DNA from 3 places in the Streptomonospora arabica genome. Region 1 is predicted to be linked to each of the others. Evidence: riboswitches for the same ligand, from Rfam matches in the RefSeq annotation. Region 1 holds a riboswitch; each other region holds the start of a gene.
The links. Region 1 has a riboswitch for cobalamin ahead of ABD284_RS19565 (energy-coupling factor ABC transporter permease). Riboswitches for the same ligand answer to the same signal wherever they lie in the genome.
Positions count from the first base shown of each region.

Region 1 (3,264 bases):
GGGGTCGAGCGCGACGGCGCCCTGCGCTCCGCCGACCGTCACCAGCAGCGCCAGTGACCCGGTCAGGATGAACAGCAGCGGCCCCCAGGCCGCGCGGGCGAAGGCGCGCGGCGACACCCGCGCCGGCCCGAAGGCCGCGGCCAGGGCGACCGCGGCCACCAGCGGCGCGGCGGGCCACGTGGGCAGCGCCAGCGCGCACACCAGCAGGCCGCCGAACAGCAGGCCCTTGGCGGCGGGATGCACCCGCCGCCACGGACTGGTGTAGGCGGCGGCGTCGATCGCCAGCACGCGCGGCTACCGCTCCGCGGAGCCGGAGTCCGCCTCGGCGGTGTCGGCAGCCGCGTCCGCGGACCGCTCGGCGGTCTCGGTGCGCGGGGCGTCCGGCGGCGCCGCCCGGCCTCCCGCGAGCCTGCTGCGCGTGCGGACGACGCCGAAGTAGTAGCCGATGATCCCGGCGCCGATCGCGGCCTGCAGGGCGAAGATGCCCGACTCGATCTCGGAGGAGGGAGGCTCGTAGATCGAGGTGAACCACGGCTCGTAGCCGCGGTCGATGTCGGTCACGGCGCTTTTGGCCTGCGCGTCCGCTCCGGCGAAGGGCTCCTCCAAGTGGCTGCCGGCCCCGATGAGCAGGGGCAGCACGGCGATCAGCGCGGCGGCGGCGATCAGCAGCCAGGTGGTCGCGGTCCTCGGCATCTCTCAGCCCGCCTTCTTCTCGGTCGCTTCGGTCGCGTCGGCGGAGGGCGCCGGGGCGGCGGGCCGCGTCAGTACTCCCAGCCGGCGCAGCTGGTCGGGGCTGACTCGGCACAGCAGCCGCACGAGCACCACGGTGACCAGGCCCTCGATCACGGCCAGCGGGACCTGGGTCACCGAGAAGATACCGGCGAACGTCGCGAACGAGCCGGGGAACCCGGATGCGGGGTCGGGGAAGGCCAGGGCCAGCTGGACGCTGGTCATGGTGTAGGTGGCCAGGCTGCCCAGCGCGGCGGCGCAGAACACGGCCGCGCCCAGCGAGGTCTGCTCGCCGGCGGAGGCGGTGACCGCGCGGACGAGCCGGTAGGCGCCGTAGGCCGCCCACGGCCCCACCACCGCCATGGAGAAGACGTTGGCTCCGAGGGTGGTCAGCCCGCCGTGCGCCAGCAGCAGCGCCTGGAACAGCAGGGTTATCGTGCCCAGCGCGGCCATGACGGGCGGGCGGAACAGCACCGCGCCCAGGCCGGCACCGGTGGGGTGGGAGCAGCTTCCGCTGACCGACGGGATCTTCAGCGCCGACAGCACGAAGCAGAACGCACCGGCGGCGCCGACGAGCAGCTTGGCATCGGGGTCGGCACGGACGGCCTGCGTGAGCGACCGGACACCGTGCGCGACGAACGGGGCCGCGGCGGCGGTCCAGGCAGCGGCGTGCTGCCAGGGCAAATAGCCTTCAGCGATATGCATCTCGGGGGACCCAACTTCCAGCACCTCGTGGACGGTCGTCGCGCCGTGGCCGGTCTCCTGGCTGACGGGTCGCCGCCCTCCGCCGGCCTTCCCAGAAGCAGCGTCGCTGGTGCTCCCAGTGGCCTGCGCCGACGTGCCGCGAACGGCGGTCGGGGCATTGGACTTCCCGCTCACAGTGGCGAGGGCCGCGCCGGTTTCAAACCGGACTTCCCGAACACCACGGCCCATCGAACGTACGGCCCGAGCGGCGGATCCGCAATAGGAGGACATCCCGTGGGCGCTGCCGCGGTCCTGCCCGAAACCCCGTGTACGCTGGGCCTGCGCCGCGCCTGAGGGGCCACCGGGACGCCGCGGTGGCACTGGTCTCAGCGCCGGCGCCGCACGGAAGGAGCGCCTTGCCCGACCCCGCCGAGCCCACCGCTCCGGTGGCTGTGACATCGTCGTGCACGGCCTGCGGAGCCTGCCTGCTGACCTGTCCGGAGCACGCGCTCCGACCGCAGGGCGGGCGCCTGGCCGTACTGGGCGACCGGTGCACGGGCTGCCTGGAGTGCGTGGAGATCTGCCCGGCCGACGCGATCGCCGTCCTGGATGAGTGACCGCGCCGGTAGAGCAGGAGCAAGGGGGAGGAGACGACCGTGGAGCGGCGGGTGCACCCGATCGAGACCGAGTCCTTCGCCATCCTGCGCTCCCGGGTCGACCTGGGGCCCATGCCGCCGCTCAGCCGCGCCGTGGCCGAGCGGGTCATCCACTCCAGCGCCGACCTGGACTACGCCGCCGACCTGGTGATCGACGACGCCGCGGTCGAGAAGGCCGCCCGGCTGCTGGACGAGGGCGCACCGGTGGTGACCGACGTCGCGATGGTCGCCGCGGGCATCACCGCCCGCGACTGCGTGTGCCGCATCTCCGACCCGCGCGCCGAGCGCCTGGCGCGCACAGCCGGGATCACCCGCTCGGCGGCGGCCGTGCGCACCGCCTACTCCGACGTCGGCCCCGGCGCCGTCTGGGTGGTGGGCTGCGCCCCCACCGCGCTGACCGAGATCGTCGCCCGCCAGGTCGAGCCCGCGCTGGTCATCGGCCTGCCCGTGGGTTTCGTGGGCGCCGCGGAGTCCAAGGCCGAACTGCGCGCGAGCGGACTGCCGCAGGTGAGCAACGTCTCGGAGAAGGGCGGATCGGCGGTCGCCGCTGCGGCGCTGAACGCTCTGCTGTACGGTCCCGTACCCGTACCCGAGTGAGCCGGGCACCGTCGGCGGCGCGCCGCGAGGCGCGCGCCGGCACGGCCCGCTGAACGAGGAGTCAGAGAGGAGGAGCCGGCCACCGCGAACAGGCGGCGGCAGCGGCGCCGCACGGCGCCGGGCCGACCGCGCCGCGCAGCGGCGGACCCCGCGGGTCCGGGCCCCTGCGCATCCGAGCACACCGCCGTCGCAACGCGGCTCTCCCCCAACCCGACAAGTCGGACAGCGCTGCCTGAAGGCGTGTCCGAAACACCCCACTCACCGGTTAGGAATCGGATGCAACCCCCTTTGCTGCTGGTCGGACACGGAACCCGCGACGACAAGGGCGTGGCGGACTTCGAGGCGTTCGTCGAGCGCCTGGGCCGCCGCTTCACCGACCGCGAGGTCGCCGGGGGCTTCATCGAACTCTCGCCGCCCCCGCTCACCGAGGCCGTCGGCGACCTCTACGGCAAGGGCCACCAGCGGGTGGTCGCCCTGCCGATGATGCTGGTGGCCGCCGGCCACGCCAAGGGCGACATCCCCGGCGCGCTCGCTCGCGAGAAGGAGCGCCACTCCGGGTTCGACTACGCCTACGGGCGCCCGCTCGGCCCCCACCCCA
Region 1 is NZ_BAAAQI010000014.1:72,668-75,931, forward strand. It holds gene cbiQ (cobalt ECF transporter T component CbiQ) at 1-288, opposite strand, end outside; gene ABD284_RS19560 (energy-coupling factor ABC transporter substrate-binding protein) at 295-693, opposite strand; gene ABD284_RS19565 (energy-coupling factor ABC transporter permease) at 697-1,434, opposite strand; cobalamin riboswitch at 1,465-1,671, opposite strand; gene ABD284_RS19570 (4Fe-4S binding protein) at 1,830-2,030, shown strand; gene ABD284_RS19575 (precorrin-8X methylmutase) at 2,070-2,666, shown strand; gene ABD284_RS19580 (sirohydrochlorin chelatase) at 2,943-3,264, shown strand, end outside.

Region 2 (3,264 bases), on a different contig from region 1:
CGGTGGGGCTTCTGCGACTTGAGCTGGGCGGCGTAGGCGGCGGCCTGGGTGCGGCGCTGCATCTCCAGCTTCGCCAGCACGCTGGAGACGTAGTTCTTGACGGTCTTCTCGGCCAGGAAGATGCGCTCGCCGATCTGGCGGTTGGTCAGCCCTTCGCCGATCAGCTCGAAGATCCGCCGCTCCTGGTCGGACAGCTCGGCCAGGGGGTCGGTGCGCTGGGCGTCCTCGCGGATGCGGCGCATCATGCGGGCCGTGCTGCGCGGGTCGAGCAGGGACTCGCCCGCGGCGACCGTGCGGATGGCGCCCACCAGGTCGGAGCCGTGGATCTGCTTGAGCACGTAGCCGGAGGCTCCGGCCATGACGGCGTCGTAGAGCGCGTCGTCGTCGGCGTAGGAGGTGAGCATGAGGCAGGCCAGGTCGGGCAGGTCCGAGCGCACCTGGCGGCAGACCTCGACACCGCTGCCGTCGGGCAGGCGGACGTCGAGCAGGGCCACGTCGGGCCGGACCGCGGGAATGCGCGCGGTCGCTTCGGCGGCGCCGGCGGCCTCGCCCACCACCTCGATGTCGGGCTCGTCGCCGAGCAGGGCGCCGACTCCGCGGCGCACCACGTCGTGGTCGTCGACGAGGAACACGCGGATGGGGGCGTGGGCCTCGGCCATGGCAGGTCACCTCACTCTGCTGCGGCGGCGCTGCGCTTCGACCGCGCACCTCCGCCGTCTCCCGGACTGGCGTACCCGCTCGCGACGCCGCTCCCACCCGCCGGGCGCGCCTGCGAGGGGCGGGACGCGCCGCCGCACGCCCGCGAACAGCGAAACCGCAGGTGCGTGCGCATGCGCGGACGACGGCGGTCGCAGAAGAGGGGACGGAGGTCCCGGCCCGACCGGGACCTGCGCCCGAACGCACGGCGTCCGCCCCGCCCCTCCGGCAAGAAAGCGCGACCGCCGACCGCGCCGGTGCAGGAACCGCGGCCGCCCCCTTGGGGGACGTGGCCGCGCCCGCGGCTCCGCGAACCGTCCGGCACCCGGGCGGCCGACCGCTCCCCGGGCCCGAGGGCCGAGAGCGCGGCGTGCTAGCGTCGGCGGCGCCGTGGTGAACGGGAATCCGGTGTGAAACCGGTGCGGCCCTCGCCACTGTGATCGGGAGTGCTGTGTCGTTCGTCCGAACGGGCCACTGGGGCGCGATCCCTGGGAAGGCCGGACACAGCGCGCGTTCACCCGTCAGCCAGGAGACCGGCCACGGCACCGCACGACCCGATTCCACGAGGACCTGGAAAAGGCGGTCTCATGGCCCCCGTATCTTCATGTTCACCCCGTGCCGCGTGCGCGATGGCCTGCGTCGTCCTGCTCGCCGGCTGCGGCGCCCCCGCCCCCGAGCAGTCGGTCGGCGAGGACGCCGTCACCCGTACCAACTGCGGCATCGACGTCGCCGTGGAGGCGCCGCCCGAGCGTGTCTACGCCGCATACCAGCCCGGCATCGAGGTCGCCCACGCCCTCGGGCTCAGCGACCGGCTGGTGGGCACCGCGTTCCTGGACGCCGAGGTGCTGCCCGAGTACGCCGACGAGCAGGCCGCGGCCGACTACGTGCCGACGCTCCCGAGCAGGGAGGGACTGCTGGAGACCGAGCCCGACTTCGTCATCTCCGGATTCAACGGGTTCTTCGCCGAGAACAGCCCGGACCGCTCGGTCGGCACCCGCGCGAGCCTGCGCGAGCTCGGGGTGCAGAGCTGGATCCTCAGCCCGCTGTGCCCCAGCGAGGACGGGTTGACCGACCGGGCGATCGACCCGGAGTCGGTCCGGGTGGACAGCGTCTACCGGGACCTGCGCGACCTCGGCGCGCTGTTCGGCGCCGAGGACGAGGCCGAACGGGTGATCGCCGACATGCAGGAGCGGATCGCCGCCGTGGAGGCGAAGGTGGAGGGGGCCGAGCGCCCGTCCGTGGCGATCGTCTCCCCCGGCGAGGACGGCGGCTACCGGGTGGCGAGCGGAGTGGACTTCGGTACCCGGATCATCGAGCACGCGGGCGGCGTCAACGCCTTCGCCGACCTGACCGGGAAGCGCAACGTCGACGTCGGTGTGGAGGAGCTCGTCGAACGCGATCCCGACGTCATCCTCACCGACGCCTGCTGCGACGCCGGGATGACTACGCAGGATGCCCGGGACGAGGTCCGGGCGATCATGTCGGACCCGGCGCTGGAAGGGGTGGCGGCCGTCGCCGAGGGCGAGGTCCACCCGTTCCTGTTCGCCGACCGGGCGGCCGGGGTACGGGCGGCGCACAGCATCGAGCTGGTGGCCTCCCGCATCCATCCGGACCTGGTCGAGCAGTAACCCGTGACCGGTGCGACCGCGCCGCCCGGGACCGGATGCGCCACAGCGCCCCGGGCGCCGGGCGAGCCGCGCCGGGGCCTGCTGTCCGGCCGCGCCGGCCGGGCGGCGGGCCTGGCGTCGGCCGGTCTGGTGCTGGCGGCCGCGTGTGCTCTGTCGCTGGTCACGGGCAACTACGCCCTCTCCTTCACCGACGCGGTCTCGGCCCTGGTCGCGCCCGCCGGCAGCGAGGCCGACCGGATCGTGTGGCAGGTGCGCGTGCCCCGCACCGCGACCGGGGTGCTCGCCGGGGTCGGCCTGGGCATCGCGGGTGCCGTGATGCAGGGGCTGACCCGCAACCCGCTGGCGGGGCCGGGCATCCTCGGCGTCAACGCCGGTGCGGCGTTCGCCGTCGTGGTCGCCATGTCCGTTTTCCAGGTGGGCGCCCTCACCGGCTACCTGTGGTTCTCCTTCGCCGGGGCCGCGCTGGCCGCGGTCTTCGTCTACGCACTCGGTTCGCTCGGCGCCGGCGGCGCGGCGCCGGTGAAGCTCGCGCTGGCCGGTGCGGCGCTCAGCGCCATGGTGGGATCCGCGACCACGGCCATCACCCTTCTCGACCCCTCCGCACTCGACGGCTTCCGGTTCTGGACCGTGGGTTCGCTCACGCGCGCCGACACCGGGCAGCTGCTCGTGGCCGCCCCGGCCGTCCTGGTGGGCCTCTGCCTGGCGGCGGCGGTTCGCCGCGAGCTCAACACGGTCGCCCTCGGTGAGGACATGGCCCGCGGCCTCGGCACGCGGCTCGCGTCGACCCGTGCGCTCGGGGCCGTCGCGGTCGTGCTCCTGGCCGGAGCCGCCACGGCGATCGCCGGGCCGATCACGTTCGTCGGCCTCGTCGTGCCCCATATCGCGCGGGCGCTGACCGGACCGGACTACCGGTGGATCATGCCCTGGTGCCTGCTGCTGG
Region 2 is NZ_BAAAQI010000011.1:152,699-155,962, reverse strand. It holds gene ABD284_RS17955 (response regulator) at 1-659, opposite strand, end outside; cobalamin riboswitch at 1,071-1,252, shown strand; gene ABD284_RS17950 (ABC transporter substrate-binding protein) at 1,326-2,324, shown strand; gene ABD284_RS17945 (FecCD family ABC transporter permease) at 2,328-3,264, shown strand, end outside.
Region 2: another riboswitch for cobalamin. It lies ahead of ABD284_RS17950 (ABC transporter substrate-binding protein); the one in region 1 lies ahead of ABD284_RS19565 (energy-coupling factor ABC transporter permease).

Region 3 (3,264 bases), on a different contig from region 1:
GGGGTTGAACCCCACGGAGTCGTACATCTCTGCGATGGGGTGCAGCTTCGAAACGTCGACCCCGTCGCGGTCCTTCAGCCGCTTCTTGACCAGCCCGTCGAGCTCCTCCAGGCTGCCCTGGCCGTCCAGCAGCTCGGTGGAGTAGGCGGTGCGGCCGGACTCGGTGTTGTACCAGTAGGTGGAGTAGCCGGTGCGCTCGCCGTCGCCGTCCTTCTCGTGCTGGGTGAGGCGGACCGCCAGGACGTTGCCGCCCGCGGCGCTCACCTGCCAGTCGACGGTGTAGGACTTCGCGCCCCGCTCGGCGCTCGCGAAGTCCCGCGCCTCCTGCGCGGTGATCTCGCCGAGCCGCTCGGTGAACGGGCCGGCCTTGGGCACGCGCGGGTAGGACACGTGCGTCTCCACACCGCCGTCGAGGGTCTTGGTGGAGGTCTGCTCCTCCAGGCCGGGGATGTGCTCCGTGTCGACGGCGGTCAGCTCGTCCGGTGCGCCCGTGGCGGGCGTGGCCCGAGGCGAGGCCGACGCCGAGGCGTCCGACGCCGCCGGGTCCGCATCGCCGCCCGTGCAGGCGGTCAGCGCCAGAAGCAGCGCCAGAGCCGCCGCGCCGGGTGCCGTACGCACGGTTGCTGATCGGGAACGGGGCGTGACGGCGCCTGGCCGTGACCCCGGATGCGAGCCGACTGGCTGGTGCTTCAACTGGTGCGCGTCCTTCACGGTTCTGGAGTCGGGTGCCGGTGAATGTGTCGCCCTGGGAATCCGCGCGGGTTCCGCGAATGACATATCGATTCGGACACGGTCCATCGGTCGAGGGTAATCTCCGCAGGGGCGAATTAGGCGACAGAAGACGTCATGTTGCAGCCAACAACCGCACAAGGTTGGCAAAGCCCGCCGCAGCGGATCGGTCTCGCGTTCCGTCGGAGCGGTTCGGGGCGGCGGCCACCAGGCCTCGTCCGGTCGCTGTGCGGGCCCGGGAACGCTGTGTGGGGAGGCGTCCACGGGCGGCCGTGACTGCCTGGACTATAGTTGCAGCCGCGGTCGGTACACGCATGTTGCGCCGTGCGTGTCGCAAGAGGGAACCCGGTGCGAATCCGGGACTGCCCCGCAGCGGTAAGTGGGAACGAAAGCCGTCATCGGCACTGGGCGTACGCGCCTGGGAAGCGGCGGCCGGTAGGAGGAGCGGCCCGAACGGGCCGTGCCGTGCCCACGAGTCCGAATACCTGCCACCGCCCGCGGGCGAACGCGCCCGCGGTGGTCCGTGCGCCTCGAGGGAGGGCCAGGGCGGTGACGCGCGTGCGCTCGCACACCCTCTCCCGCGGCCGCGGATCGTCCGGCTGATCGACGAGGGAGAGAACAAGCCATGCGAGAAGGCCACACGTCCGCGGGCGGTGCCGCATGATGCCCACGACCGTCCACGGATACCCGCGCATCGGCGGCGACCGGGAGCTCAAGCGCGCCTGCGAGTCCTACTGGGACGGCCGCTCCAGCGCAGCCGACCTGGACGCCGTCGCCGCACGCCTGCGCCGAGGAGTCTGGGAGTCGCTGCGCGACGCCGGGATCGGCGCGATCCCCTCCAACACGTTCTCCTACTACGACCACGTCCTCGACGCCGCGGTCCTGTTCGGGCTGGTGCCCGAGCGCTTCCGGGCGGCGTTCGAGGCCGCCGAGGACCGCGAGTCCGAGCTCGCCGCCTACTTCGCCATGGCGCGCGGGACCGGCGACCTCCCGCCCATGGAGATGACCAAGTGGTTCGACACGAACTACCACTACCTGGTCCCCGAGCTGTCGCCCGCGACGCGGCCGCGCCTGGCGGGCGGCAAGCCGCTGTCGGAGTACACCCAGGCCAAGGGGCTGGGCGTGCCGACCCGGCCGGTGCTCGTGGGGCCGCTGACGCTGCTCATGCTGGCCAAGCCCGCCGCGGACGCCCCTGAGGGCTGGCGGCCCCTGGACCTGCTCGACGACCTGCTGGGGTGCTACTCCGAGCTGCTCGCCCGGTTGTCGGCCGTGGGCGCCGAGTCGGTGCAGATCGACGAGCCGATCCTGGCGAGCGACGAGGGCCGCGCCGAGCTTGCGTGCCTGGAGTACGCCTACGGCCGCCTGGGCGACCAGGCCCGGCGGCCCGACCTGCTGGTCTCCACCTACTTCGGCGCGATCGGCGCGCAGGCGCTGGAGGTGCTCAAGGGCACCGGTGTCGAGCGGATCGGCCTGGACTTCGTCAGCGGCCCCGAAGGGGTCGGCGAGCTGGCGCGGGTCTCCGGCCTGGGTGACAAGACACTGGTCGCGGGTGTCGTCGACGGGCGCAACGTCTGGCGCGCCGACCTGCCCGCCAAGCTGTCCACACTGGGCTCGGTCCTGGGGCTCGCCGGCCGGGTGGAGGTGAGCACCTCGTGCTCCCTGCTGCACGTGCCGATCGACCTGGACGCCGAGCCCGGCATGGACCCGGCGGTGCGCGAGCGGCTCGCGTTCGCCAAGCAGAAGGTCGACGAGGTGGTGCTGCTCGGCCGCGCGCTCTCCGAGGGGGACGAGGCCGTCACGGCGGAGCTGAAGGCCGCCCGCGGCGCCCCGCCCGCGTCCTTCACCAACTCCCGCGTGCGCGCCCGGTTGCAGGCGCTGGGCGGCGAGACCAGCCGGGTGGGTGACGAGCAGCGCACGGTCGCCGGCAAGGAGCCCGTGCTGGCGACGACCACCATCGGCTCCTTCCCGCAGACGCCCGAGGTCCGCAGGGCCCGCGCCGACCACCGGGCCGGGCGCATCGGCGGAGCGGAGTACGAGCGCCTGATGCGTGCGGAGATCGACCGCGTCATCAAGCTCCAGGAGGACATCGGCCTGGACGTGCTCGTGCACGGCGAGCCCGAGCGCAACGACATGGTGCAGTACTTCGCCGAGCAGCTCGACGGCTATGCCACCACCGCCAACGGCTGGGTCCAGTCCTACGGGTCGCGGTGTGTGCGCCCGCCGGTCCTCTACGGCGACGTGTCGCGCCCCGAGCCGATGACCGTCGACTGGATCACCTACGCCCAGTCCCGCACCGCCCGGCCGGTCAAGGGCATGCTCACCGGCCCGGTGACCATGCTGGCGTGGTCGTTCGTGCGCGACGACCAGCCGCTGGGCGACACCGCCCGGCAGGTGGCGCTGGCCCTGCGCGACGAGATCGCCGACCTGGAGAAGGAGGGCATCCGCCACATCCAGGTCGACGAGGCCGCGCTGCGCGAGCTGCTGCCGCTGCGTGAGGAGGCGCGTGCCGGCTACCTGGCCTGGGCCGTCGACTCC
Region 3 is NZ_BAAAQI010000013.1:88,887-92,150, reverse strand. It holds gene ABD284_RS19075 (polysaccharide deacetylase family protein) at 1-618, opposite strand, end outside; cobalamin riboswitch at 1,016-1,236, shown strand; gene metE (5-methyltetrahydropteroyltriglutamate--homocysteine S-methyltransferase) at 1,393-3,264, shown strand, end outside.
Region 3: another riboswitch for cobalamin. It lies ahead of metE (5-methyltetrahydropteroyltriglutamate--homocysteine S-methyltransferase); the one in region 1 lies ahead of ABD284_RS19565 (energy-coupling factor ABC transporter permease).